One region of the Lysinibacillus sp. FSL K6-0232 genome, then DNA from elsewhere that is predicted to be linked to it. Evidence: a T-box and tRNA genes for the amino acid it is inferred to sense, from the RefSeq annotation. Region 1 holds a T-box; the other regions hold tRNA genes.
The links. The T-box of region 1 lies ahead of alaS (alanine--tRNA ligase). A T-box ahead of a tRNA ligase gene usually reads a tRNA of that ligase, here a tRNA-Ala.
Positions count from the first base shown of each region.

Region 1 (3,245 bases):
ATATAAACGGAAAGCATCTGCACCTGGAATATAATCATGTCCAGCTGCTTTTTGTGATTCTACAACCTCATTAAAAATGGCAAGACCACCGTCTAATGTTTCATGGAAGCGAATTTCTTCATTTTTAATAACACGTTGAATAAATTCACATTTTTCCGTTACCTCTGGATAGAAGTCTTCCATAATTTTACCCACAGTTGGCACTAGTTCAAACATAAATGGCTTTTCAATACCGATTTGTTTTGCATAACGAACAGCGCGGCGTAATAAGCGACGCAATACATAGCCACGGCCTTCATTGGATGGAAGCGCACCATCCCCAATCGCAAACGCCACTGTACGAATATGGTCTGCAATCACTTTAAATGGTGTATTAATATCCTCTTCTGAGCCAAAGATTTCATTTAAATCTACTTCATCTGGACGCTTATATTGACGGTTAGCAAATTCCTCAATTTTTTCAATAATCGGCATAAATAAATCCGTATCAAAGTTTGTTGGTACATTTTGCACAACGGATACAATACGCTCTAAGCCCATACCAGTATCAATATTTTGCTTTGGTAGTGGCGTGTAAGTGCCATCAGGATTGTGGTTAAATTGTGAGAACACTAGGTTCCAAATTTCAAGATAGCGCTCATTTTCTCCACCGGGATACATTTCTGGATCATTTTCATCTGAACCATATTCTTCGCCACGGTCATAAAAAATCTCCGAGTTTGGACCTGATGGACCTTCACCAATATCCCAAAAGTTTCCTTCTAAACGAATTAAACGCTCTTCTGGAATGCCAATTTCCTTATGCCAAACATCGTAAGCTTCCTGATCCTCAGGATGAAGTGTAATGGATAATAGCTCAGGGTCAAAGCCCATCCACTTTTTATCCGTTAAAAACTCCCAAGCATAGTGAATTGCTTCCTTTTTGAAATAATCGCCAATCGAAAAATTCCCTAGCATTTCAAAAAATGTATGGTGACGCGCTGTTTTCCCTACGTTTTCAATATCATTTGTACGAATGGATTTTTGCGCATTGGTAATACGTGGATTATCAGGAATCACACGTCCATCAAAATATGGCTTTAATGTAGCAACACCTGAGTTAATCCACAGCAATGATGGATCATTAATGGGCACAAGCGGTGCTGATGGCTCATGATGATGCCCTTTTTCTTTAAAGAATTCTAAATACATACGACGAATATCTACTGCTTTCATGAAAAAAATTCCTCCTAAAATGTTTTGTAAAAATACGATAGATATGCAAAAAAGCCCTCATCCCAATAAAGGGACGAGGACTTGTAACAATCTCGCGGTACCACCCTAGTTGTAAGCATGCAAAAATGCTTACCTCTCTAGCACTTGTAACGTCAGTGAACGGCAGGGATTAGCTGCACTCTGGAGTAGCTTTCGGTATTTGCTATTGTGAGGATTTTTTCAGCCAAGAAATCCCTTTCTTCTACACGCACAAATACGTACTTGTTCCATCATCGTTTTTACTATAGCTCTACCGAAAATTATAAAAAAAATAAGTTCCACTGTCAATCAGCACAATGATAATGAATGCTTCTATATCTTGAGCAATTAATCGCTGTTTAAAAAATCCTCTACTCTTTGCACTAAATGCATACGATTATAGGTTTGATAAAGCATAGATGATAAACGAACAGGATCGCCAAAGAAAAAGCGTTCATACAATGTTTGTCTTGTACCAAAGCTACTCATTGTTAAATCCCAAGCTAAACGGAATTTTTGAACCCGCTTCTCCCCATCATCCTGAAATGATTGTAAGTAGTGTGCAAGATTACCCTCATCCTTGGCAAATGCTTGTGCACTTGGTATAGACATTAAGCCACTTGCGCCAAGTAATTGAATGATTTCCGTAAAGGTCGGATATGCTTTCGGAAAAATTTGAATAGCAACTTGAAGTGTCGCTAGGTTTGGTCGAACAAACCCAAATTGATCTCGCTGTGCTTCGATTTCAGATTTTATTAGCAATGCTTTCATCGTTTCAAGCGTGACGATAATATCGACCACTTTTTGCTGTACATGCTGATAATCGCCAATATTAATGGTATCGACAATGGACTGCACAACGCCTAGCACAAATTCCGTTTTCGCAATTTGACGAGAAAGCACCTGATGTAATGTATAGGCTTTAAAGCCGCTAACATCCATAAAATGATTTGCAACATCCACATTTTCATAATAAAAAACACGTTCCCAAGGGACAACAACATTATCAAATACAACAATGGCATCCATTTCTTCAAAACGAGCACTCAATGGATGATCAAAGATCGAATCCCCACCAACAAAAGATTGTCGACATAAAAACTTTAGACCTTCCGTATTACTTGGTATAGAAAAGCCAAAAGCTTTCCATTCATCATAGCCATTTGTTGATAAGACAAGCAGTTCATCGGTAATTCCGCCTTGTGTTGCAAGCAACCTTGCCCCTTTTATCACTAATCCCTTGCTTGTTTTGCCAACAATTTTAGCAGCAATGGTTACTTCTTCATCTTCAAAATAAAGCCGTTTACGATTAACCTGAGGCTCTATAAAGGTATGTGTCATTGTTAAATCATGCTCACGAGCATCCTCATAAAACTGTTGTAAATGCTCTGGAAAACAATTTGGCTTATCTTTTAAAAAGTCGGATGCTGAGGCTAATGCCATTAATGTTGTATTCATATAATCAGGACTTCTGCCCATAAAACCATGTGAACATAAGGCCCATTCTTGTGCAGCATAACGCCTTTTTACAAGGTCTTCTGGCGTTATCACTTGAAGAAAGGACATCCCGACTCTCTCTTTACTAGTTGGCGATTCATAGGTCATTGTTTCAAGCAGCTCCTGCTGATGTTGTAAATCAAAGAGCTTCGCTTGACTTTGCATAACCCCTTTAAAGGCTGGATGCTCTGACACCTTCCCTGTTATAACGTCCCCATCAATTGAAATATACGACTTTAAAGCATCAATACGGTCAATATATTGCTGTCCTGTTCGAATTGGCATGCTGTCACCCCTAAATAGTTCTATGTTTTTGTACTCATGTAGTATATGAAATAACTAAATAGTAGGTGAATTGCAAAACCCGATCAGCTATATGCTAATCGGGTCAGACTGTAGACAAAAGCCATCGAGAGGTTCACTCTCGATGGGCTTTTGTCATTTTTCTTCCTATTTTATCTTTAACATTTGGTAATATACTACCAAATTCAACATACTCTTCGAGCATAGCTACC
Region 1 is NZ_JBBOYW010000001.1:2,634,844-2,638,088, forward strand. It holds gene alaS (alanine--tRNA ligase) at 1-1,215, opposite strand, end outside; T-box leader at 1,282-1,497, opposite strand; gene hpaB (4-hydroxyphenylacetate 3-monooxygenase, oxygenase component) at 1,582-3,015, opposite strand.

Region 2 (3,245 bases), 2.3 Mb from region 1:
CTTTAAAAATTGCTGTATCTCCTGTCTATTCATAGTCCAATTCCTCCATCTACCCTCATATTAGAGGAAGGAAAGTGCTAGCACCATGAAAATATCTTTTAAAAAAACATACATATTTTATATATGAAATAGTTTGTTCAAAATTAAAGCTAGTTGTTATGTTATTTTATATAAAATTAAACAATGGAAAAGCCTAGGCACAAATTGAATGCCTAGGCTTTGAATTACGATGACATGTATAGATTAGCATATTGTACTAAACAATTTCTGAACAAAATAGTTACTACCTGCCCAACGAATATCATAAATATCCATATAGAAATGTACCTCGGCTATTTGGCATTTGCCGAAGTCATTGTAATTTGACTATTGTCGATGATGGGACTCATTTATGACAGTTAAATTTTTTAAATACAGACATATTTTATCCAGCATCATCTTTTTCTATAGCCGACCTGTAATTATTAACATATTTATCGTAGAATCAATTTTTCTAAGAGAGGGCAGTCAATATATTATTAAGTAAATATATATGAACAGCTCTTTCCATTAGTTATCCTAATACTTATTAAATTTCCTCATTACTATTCACAAGTATAAAGACAAATAAAAAAGCATGTAACATATACTTATGCTACATGCTTGATGACCCGTACGGGATTCGAACCCGTGTTACCGCCGTGAAAGGGCGGTGTCTTAACCACTTGACCAACGGGCCGTGGCTCCGAAGGCAGGACTCGAACCTGCGACAACCTGATTAACAGTCAGGTGCTACTACCAACTGAGCTACTTCGGAATAATGATGATTGATGGGCCTAAATGGACTCGAACCATCGACCTCACGCTTATCAGGCGTGCGCTCTAACCAGCTGAGCTATAGGCCCTTGGAGCGGGTGATGAGAATCGAACTCACGACATCAGCTTGGAAGGCTGAGGTTTTACCATTAAACTACACCCGCAAATAATGGTGGGTCAGGACGGAATCGAACCGCCGACACTTAGAGCTTCAATCTAATGCTCTACCAACTGAGCTACTGACCCGAGAAATGGAGGAGGTAGAGGGATTCGAACCCCCGCGCGGTGTTACCCGCCTGTCGGTTTTCAAGACCGATCCCTTCAGCCAGACTTGGGTATACCTCCAAAAATATTAAAATATATGGTGGAGCCTAGCGGGATCGAACCGCTGACCTCCTGCGTGCAAGGCAGGCGCTCTCCCAGCTGAGCTAAGGCCCCATCATTTTAGAAAATGGTCGGAATGACAGGATTCGAACCTACGACCCCTTGGTCCCAAACCAAGTGCTCTACCAAGCTGAGCTACATTCCGAAAACACATTTTATTGGCGCGCCCGACAGGAGTCGAACCCATAACCTTCTGATCCGTAGTCAGACGCTCTATCCAATTGAGCTACGGGCGCTTATTATGTAATAACAATGAGCCATGAAGGACTCGAACCTTCGACCCTCTGATTAAAAGTCAGATGCTCTACCAACTGAGCTAATGGCTCATAAAAGAAAAAATGGCTGGGGTACTAGGATTCGAACCTAGGCATGACGGAATCAAAATCCGTTGCCTTACCGCTTGGCTATACCCCAACATTAAAATGGGGCGACTGATGGGAATCGAACCCACGAATGTCGGAACCACAATCCGATGCGTTAACCACTTCGCCACAATCGCCACTATATATGATAACAGCTACATATGAACGAGTACCTCAAGACCTGGCAGGGGCAGTAGGAATCGAACCCACACCAAAGGTTTTGGAGACCTCTATTCTACCGTTGAACTATGCCCCTAAAAATGGTGGAGGGGGACGGATTCGAACCGCCGAACCCTAAGGAGCGGATTTACAGTCCGCCGCGTTTAGCCACTTCGCTACCCCTCCAAGGGAATGATGCCGGCGATAGGAGTCGAACCCACGACCTACTGATTACAAGTCAGTTGCTCTACCAACTGAGCTACACCGGCATATAATATGGCGGTCCCGACCGGGATCGAACCGGCGATCTCCTGCGTGACAGGCAGGCATGTTAACCGCTACACCACGGGACCATAATGGTGGAGGATGACGGGCTCGAACCGCCGACCCCCTGCTTGTAAGGCAGGTGCTCTCCCAGCTGAGCTAATCCTCCACATAAAAAATAAGCGAAGCGACGTCCTACTCTCACAGGGGGAAGCCCCCAACTACCATCGGCGCGAAAGAGCTTAACTTCCGTGTTCGGTATGGAAACGGGTGTGACCTCTTTGCCATTATCACTTCACTTATTCAATTGAAAGAATTATTCTTTCAAAACTGGATAAACGGTGCATTGAATTGCGTCAAACTGGTTTTGGTTAAGTCCTCGATCGATTAGTATTCGTCAGCTCCATGTGTCGCCACACTTCCACCTCGAACCTATCTACCTCATCGTCTTTGAGGGATCTTACTTACTTGCGTAATGGGAAATCTCATCTTGAGGGGGGCTTCATGCTTAGATGCTTTCAGCACTTATCCCGTCCACACATAGCTACCCAGCGATGCCTTTGGCAAGACAACTGGTACACCAGCGGTGTGTCCATCCCGGTCCTCTCGTACTAAGGACAGCTCCTCTCAAATTTCCTACGCCCACGACGGATAGGGACCGAACTGTCTCACGACGTTCTGAACCCAGCTCGCGTACCGCTTTAATGGGCGAACAGCCCAACCCTTGGGACCGACTACAGCCCCAGGATGCGATGAGCCGACATCGAGGTGCCAAACCTCCCCGTCGATGTGGACTCTTGGGGGAGATAAGCCTGTTATCCCCGGGGTAGCTTTTATCCGTTGAGCGATGGCCCTTCCATGCGGAACCACCGGATCACTAAGCCCGTCTTTCGACCCTGCTCGACTTGTCGGTCTCGCAGTCAAGCTCCCTTGTGCCTTTACACTCTACGAATGATTTCCAACCATTCTGAGGGAACCTTTGGGCGCCTCCGTTACCTTTTAGGAGGCGACCGCCCCAGTCAAACTGTCCGCCTGACACTGTCTCCTGCCCCGCTAAGGGGCATGGGTTAGAATTTCAATACAACCAGGGTAGTATCCCACCGACGCCTCCTTCGAAGCTGGCGCTCCGAGATCTCTGGCTCCTACCTATCCTGTACAAGTTGTACCAAAATTCAATATCAGGCTACAGTAAAGCTCCACGGGGTCTTTCCGTCCTGTCGCGGGTAACCTGCATCTTCACAGGTACTATAATTTCACCGAGTCTCTCGTTGAGACAGTGCC
Region 2 is NZ_JBBOYW010000001.1:315,998-319,242, reverse strand. It holds gene MHB42_RS01555 (nitric oxide synthase oxygenase) at 1-33, opposite strand, end outside; tRNA gene MHB42_RS01550 (tRNA-Glu) at 647-718, opposite strand; tRNA gene MHB42_RS01545 (tRNA-Asn) at 720-796, opposite strand; tRNA gene MHB42_RS01540 (tRNA-Ile) at 811-884, opposite strand; tRNA gene MHB42_RS01535 (tRNA-Gly) at 886-959, opposite strand; tRNA gene MHB42_RS01530 (tRNA-Phe) at 966-1,041, opposite strand; tRNA gene MHB42_RS01525 (tRNA-Ser) at 1,048-1,140, opposite strand; tRNA gene MHB42_RS01520 (tRNA-Ala) at 1,158-1,233, opposite strand; tRNA gene MHB42_RS01515 (tRNA-Pro) at 1,248-1,324, opposite strand; tRNA gene MHB42_RS01510 (tRNA-Arg) at 1,339-1,415, opposite strand; tRNA gene MHB42_RS01505 (tRNA-Lys) at 1,433-1,505, opposite strand; tRNA gene MHB42_RS01500 (tRNA-Gln) at 1,519-1,593, opposite strand; tRNA gene MHB42_RS01495 (tRNA-His) at 1,603-1,678, opposite strand; tRNA gene MHB42_RS01490 (tRNA-Trp) at 1,724-1,797, opposite strand; tRNA gene MHB42_RS01485 (tRNA-Tyr) at 1,803-1,886, opposite strand; tRNA gene MHB42_RS01480 (tRNA-Thr) at 1,897-1,969, opposite strand; tRNA gene MHB42_RS01475 (tRNA-Asp) at 1,978-2,053, opposite strand; tRNA gene MHB42_RS01470 (tRNA-Val) at 2,058-2,133, opposite strand; rRNA gene rrf (5S ribosomal RNA) at 2,147-2,262, opposite strand; rRNA gene MHB42_RS01460 (23S ribosomal RNA) at 2,332-3,245, opposite strand, start outside.
Region 2: it encodes a tRNA-Ala, which carries the amino acid that the T-box ahead of alaS (alanine--tRNA ligase) is inferred to sense. The anticodon was not compared.

Region 3 (3,245 bases), 360 kb from region 1:
AAGAGGACACAATGAACGAAACGGATGCCCTATTAGCAGGGCAATTCGTGCAAGCATTCCGGCTTTATTATGAAATGGCACTCAATGAAGGTGATTTTTACTGGATTGCCGATAGCCTTACAGAGGAATATGTGAATGACATTGCATACCAAGATCATTATTTCTTTTTTGCAGGCAATGAGATACTAGATGTTCAATATTCAAATGGTCAATACTATATAGAAATAAATAGAATATTTGATTTCTACGATGCACAAGATAACTATCAATTCTATGATCGCTATAAGATCTATACGGTGATTACGGTGCATATAAAATTGCAAATATTAAAATTCACTACTTTCAATGTAATCAAAAAGTGCAGCGAATGACTCTAAACTCATCCACTGCACTGTTAGATGCTATCCGTCGATTTAGCGTCACTTTCACGCTTCTATCCGTCTAGTAGAGGCGGCTATCCAGCTCTCGACTATTTTGAACAAAAAAATGCAGTAGATGAACGTTCATCTACTGCATTTTGTATGACCCGTACGGGATTCGAACCCGTGTTACCGCCGTGAAAGGGCGGTGTCTTAACCACTTGACCAACGGGCCCATGGCGGAGAAGGAGGGATTTGAACCCTCGCGCCGGTTACCCGACCTACACCCTTAGCAGGGGCGCCTCTTCAGCCTCTTGAGTACTTCCCCTTTTGGCTCCGAAGGCAGGACTCGAACCTGCGACAACCTGATTAACAGTCAGGTGCTACTACCAACTGAGCTACTTCGGAATATTGGTGGGCCTAAATGGACTCGAACCATCGACCTCACGCTTATCAGGCGTGCGCTCTAACCAGCTGAGCTATAGGCCCTCTCTGGAGCGGGTGATGGGAATCGAACCCACGACATCAGCTTGGAAGGCTGAGGTTTTACCATTAAACTACACCCGCATACATGGTGGGTCAGGACGGAATCGAACCGCCGACACTTAGAGCTTCAATCTAATGCTCTACCAACTGAGCTACTGACCCACATGTTAAAATAAATGGCGGTCCCGACCGGGATCGAACCGGCGATCTCCTGCGTGACAGGCAGGCATGTTAACCGCTACACCACGGGACCATTTGATTGCTTTCATCCATAAAAATTGGTTGCGGGGGCCGGATTTGAACCAACGACCTTCGGGTTATGAGCCCGACGAGCTACCACTGCTCCACCCCGCGATAATTATATACTGTTTCGAGTTTTTCAAGCACCATTTATCAAAATTTAAAACTGGAGGAGGTAGAGGGATTCGAACCCCCGCGCGGTGTTACCCGCCTGTCGGTTTTCAAGACCGATCCCTTCAGCCAGACTTGGGTATACCTCCGTAACAATATATAAATGGTGGACCTTGCAGGACTCGAACCTGCGACCGGACGGTTATGAGCCGTCTGCTCTAACCAACTGAGCTAAAGGTCCTTTAAGATGGCGGCAGAGGGGATCGAACCCCCGACCTTACGGGTATGAACCGTACGCTCTAGCCAGCTGAGCTACGCCGCCAGGATCTTTATACTGGTTATTAAATCATGGTGGAGCCTAGCGGGATCGAACCGCTGACCTCCTGCGTGCAAGGCAGGCGCTCTCCCAGCTGAGCTAAGGCCCCATAATTTTTTTGGAAATGGTCGGGAAGACAGGATTCGAACCTGCGACCCCTTGGTCCCAAACCAAGTGCTCTACCAAGCTGAGCTACTTCCCGTACATTTTATTGGCGCGCCCGACAGGAGTCGAACCCATAACCTTCTGATCCGTAGTCAGACGCTCTATCCAATTGAGCTACGGGCGCATATAAAAATGGTGCCGAGGACCGGAATCGAACCGGTACGGTAGTCACCTACCGCAGGATTTTAAGTCCTGTGCGTCTGCCAGTTCCGCCACCCCGGCACATTTGGAGCGGAAGACGAGGTTCGAACTCGCGACCCCCACCTTGGCAAGGTGGTGTTCTACCACTGAACTACTTCCGCATGTGCTTACGTTTTTTAAAATCTGGTATATATAAAGAATGGTGCGGGTGAAGGGAGTCGAACCCCCACGCCTTGCGGCGCTAGATCCTAAGTCTAGTGCGTCTGCCAATTCCGCCACACCCGCTTAATGGTTGGTATTCAAAATGGTGAGCCATGAAGGACTCGAACCTTCGACCCTCTGATTAAAAGTCAGATGCTCTACCAACTGAGCTAATGGCTCAAAAAAATGGTGCCGGCTGTAGGAGTCGAACCCACGACCTACTGATTACAAGTCAGTTGCTCTACCAACTGAGCTAAGCCGGCAACATGGTGGAGGATGACGGGCTCGAACCGCCGACCCCCTGCTTGTAAGGCAGGTGCTCTCCCAGCTGAGCTAATCCTCCTGGGTAATATGCCTAGCGACGTCCTACTCTCGCAGGGGGAAGCCCCCAACTACCATCGGCGCGAAAGAGCTTAACTTCCGTGTTCGGGATGGGAACGGGTGTGACCTCTTTGCCATTATCACTAGACTTTTACTATGTATCTTGTTTTGAAGCTGTTACCATGTCCTTCAAGACAAGAATTATTGTATAACGTTTTTTAATATTATGCAACACTTTTTTTATAAAAAAAGAAATTATTACTTTTTAAAGATATTTTTGTTAAGTAAGAGAAAATATTGCCCTGCAACACATTATAGCAATTGTTAATTCAAAAGAAAACAATTATTTTATAATATCAAGCATGTTGATTATAGAAATATATACTATAAACAGGCATGTTTTGTAGGAAAGAGGAACGACTTCAGCCAAAATAAATTAGTTGAAGCTATAGTTCCCCCTCAACGAAAATTAACAGTTTCGTAGATATTATCTGTAAAATAAAGGATAATCATTACGCATCTTATAATCCATTGTTAAATAGCAACAAGAGCCTTTTGTAATGTTTCAATCTCCTCAAATGTTGTAGACGGGCCAAAAGATATTCTAAAAAATTGTCGTGCTACCTCACTAGTATAACCCATTGATAAAATTGCTTTTGTGCCAGATTCACTATGAATATCACATGCACTTCCTGTAGAAATACAGATACCTGCTTCATTTAACTTCAATAATACATATTGTCCTTCCACTTTCTCCATCATCACACCACAAATACTAGGTAATTGCTGATGACATTCTATAAGCTGACAGTTTTTTGGTAAGTTGCTTGTGAAAAATTTTCTTAACGCCTTATAGTGCTGCCAGTCATACTGATAGTCTTCAATCGCTGTCGCAAAAGCAACAA
Region 3 is NZ_JBBOYW010000001.1:2,993,501-2,996,745, forward strand. It holds gene MHB42_RS14530 (TcaA NTF2-like domain-containing protein) at 12-371, shown strand; tRNA gene MHB42_RS14535 (tRNA-Glu) at 523-594, opposite strand; tRNA gene MHB42_RS14540 (tRNA-Ser) at 597-687, opposite strand; tRNA gene MHB42_RS14545 (tRNA-Asn) at 691-767, opposite strand; tRNA gene MHB42_RS14550 (tRNA-Ile) at 772-848, opposite strand; tRNA gene MHB42_RS14555 (tRNA-Gly) at 853-926, opposite strand; tRNA gene MHB42_RS14560 (tRNA-Phe) at 932-1,007, opposite strand; tRNA gene MHB42_RS14565 (tRNA-Asp) at 1,023-1,098, opposite strand; tRNA gene MHB42_RS14570 (tRNA-Met) at 1,125-1,199, opposite strand; tRNA gene MHB42_RS14575 (tRNA-Ser) at 1,253-1,345, opposite strand; tRNA gene MHB42_RS14580 (tRNA-Ile) at 1,361-1,437, opposite strand; tRNA gene MHB42_RS14585 (tRNA-Met) at 1,445-1,518, opposite strand; tRNA gene MHB42_RS14590 (tRNA-Ala) at 1,546-1,621, opposite strand; tRNA gene MHB42_RS14595 (tRNA-Pro) at 1,638-1,714, opposite strand; tRNA gene MHB42_RS14600 (tRNA-Arg) at 1,725-1,801, opposite strand; tRNA gene MHB42_RS14605 (tRNA-Leu) at 1,811-1,899, opposite strand; tRNA gene MHB42_RS14610 (tRNA-Gly) at 1,905-1,979, opposite strand; tRNA gene MHB42_RS14615 (tRNA-Leu) at 2,019-2,103, opposite strand; tRNA gene MHB42_RS14620 (tRNA-Lys) at 2,124-2,199, opposite strand; tRNA gene MHB42_RS14625 (tRNA-Thr) at 2,207-2,282, opposite strand; tRNA gene MHB42_RS14630 (tRNA-Val) at 2,287-2,362, opposite strand; rRNA gene rrf (5S ribosomal RNA) at 2,373-2,488, opposite strand; gene MHB42_RS14640 (cysteine desulfurase family protein) at 2,875-3,245, opposite strand, start outside.
Region 3: it encodes a tRNA-Ala, which carries the amino acid that the T-box ahead of alaS (alanine--tRNA ligase) is inferred to sense. The anticodon was not compared.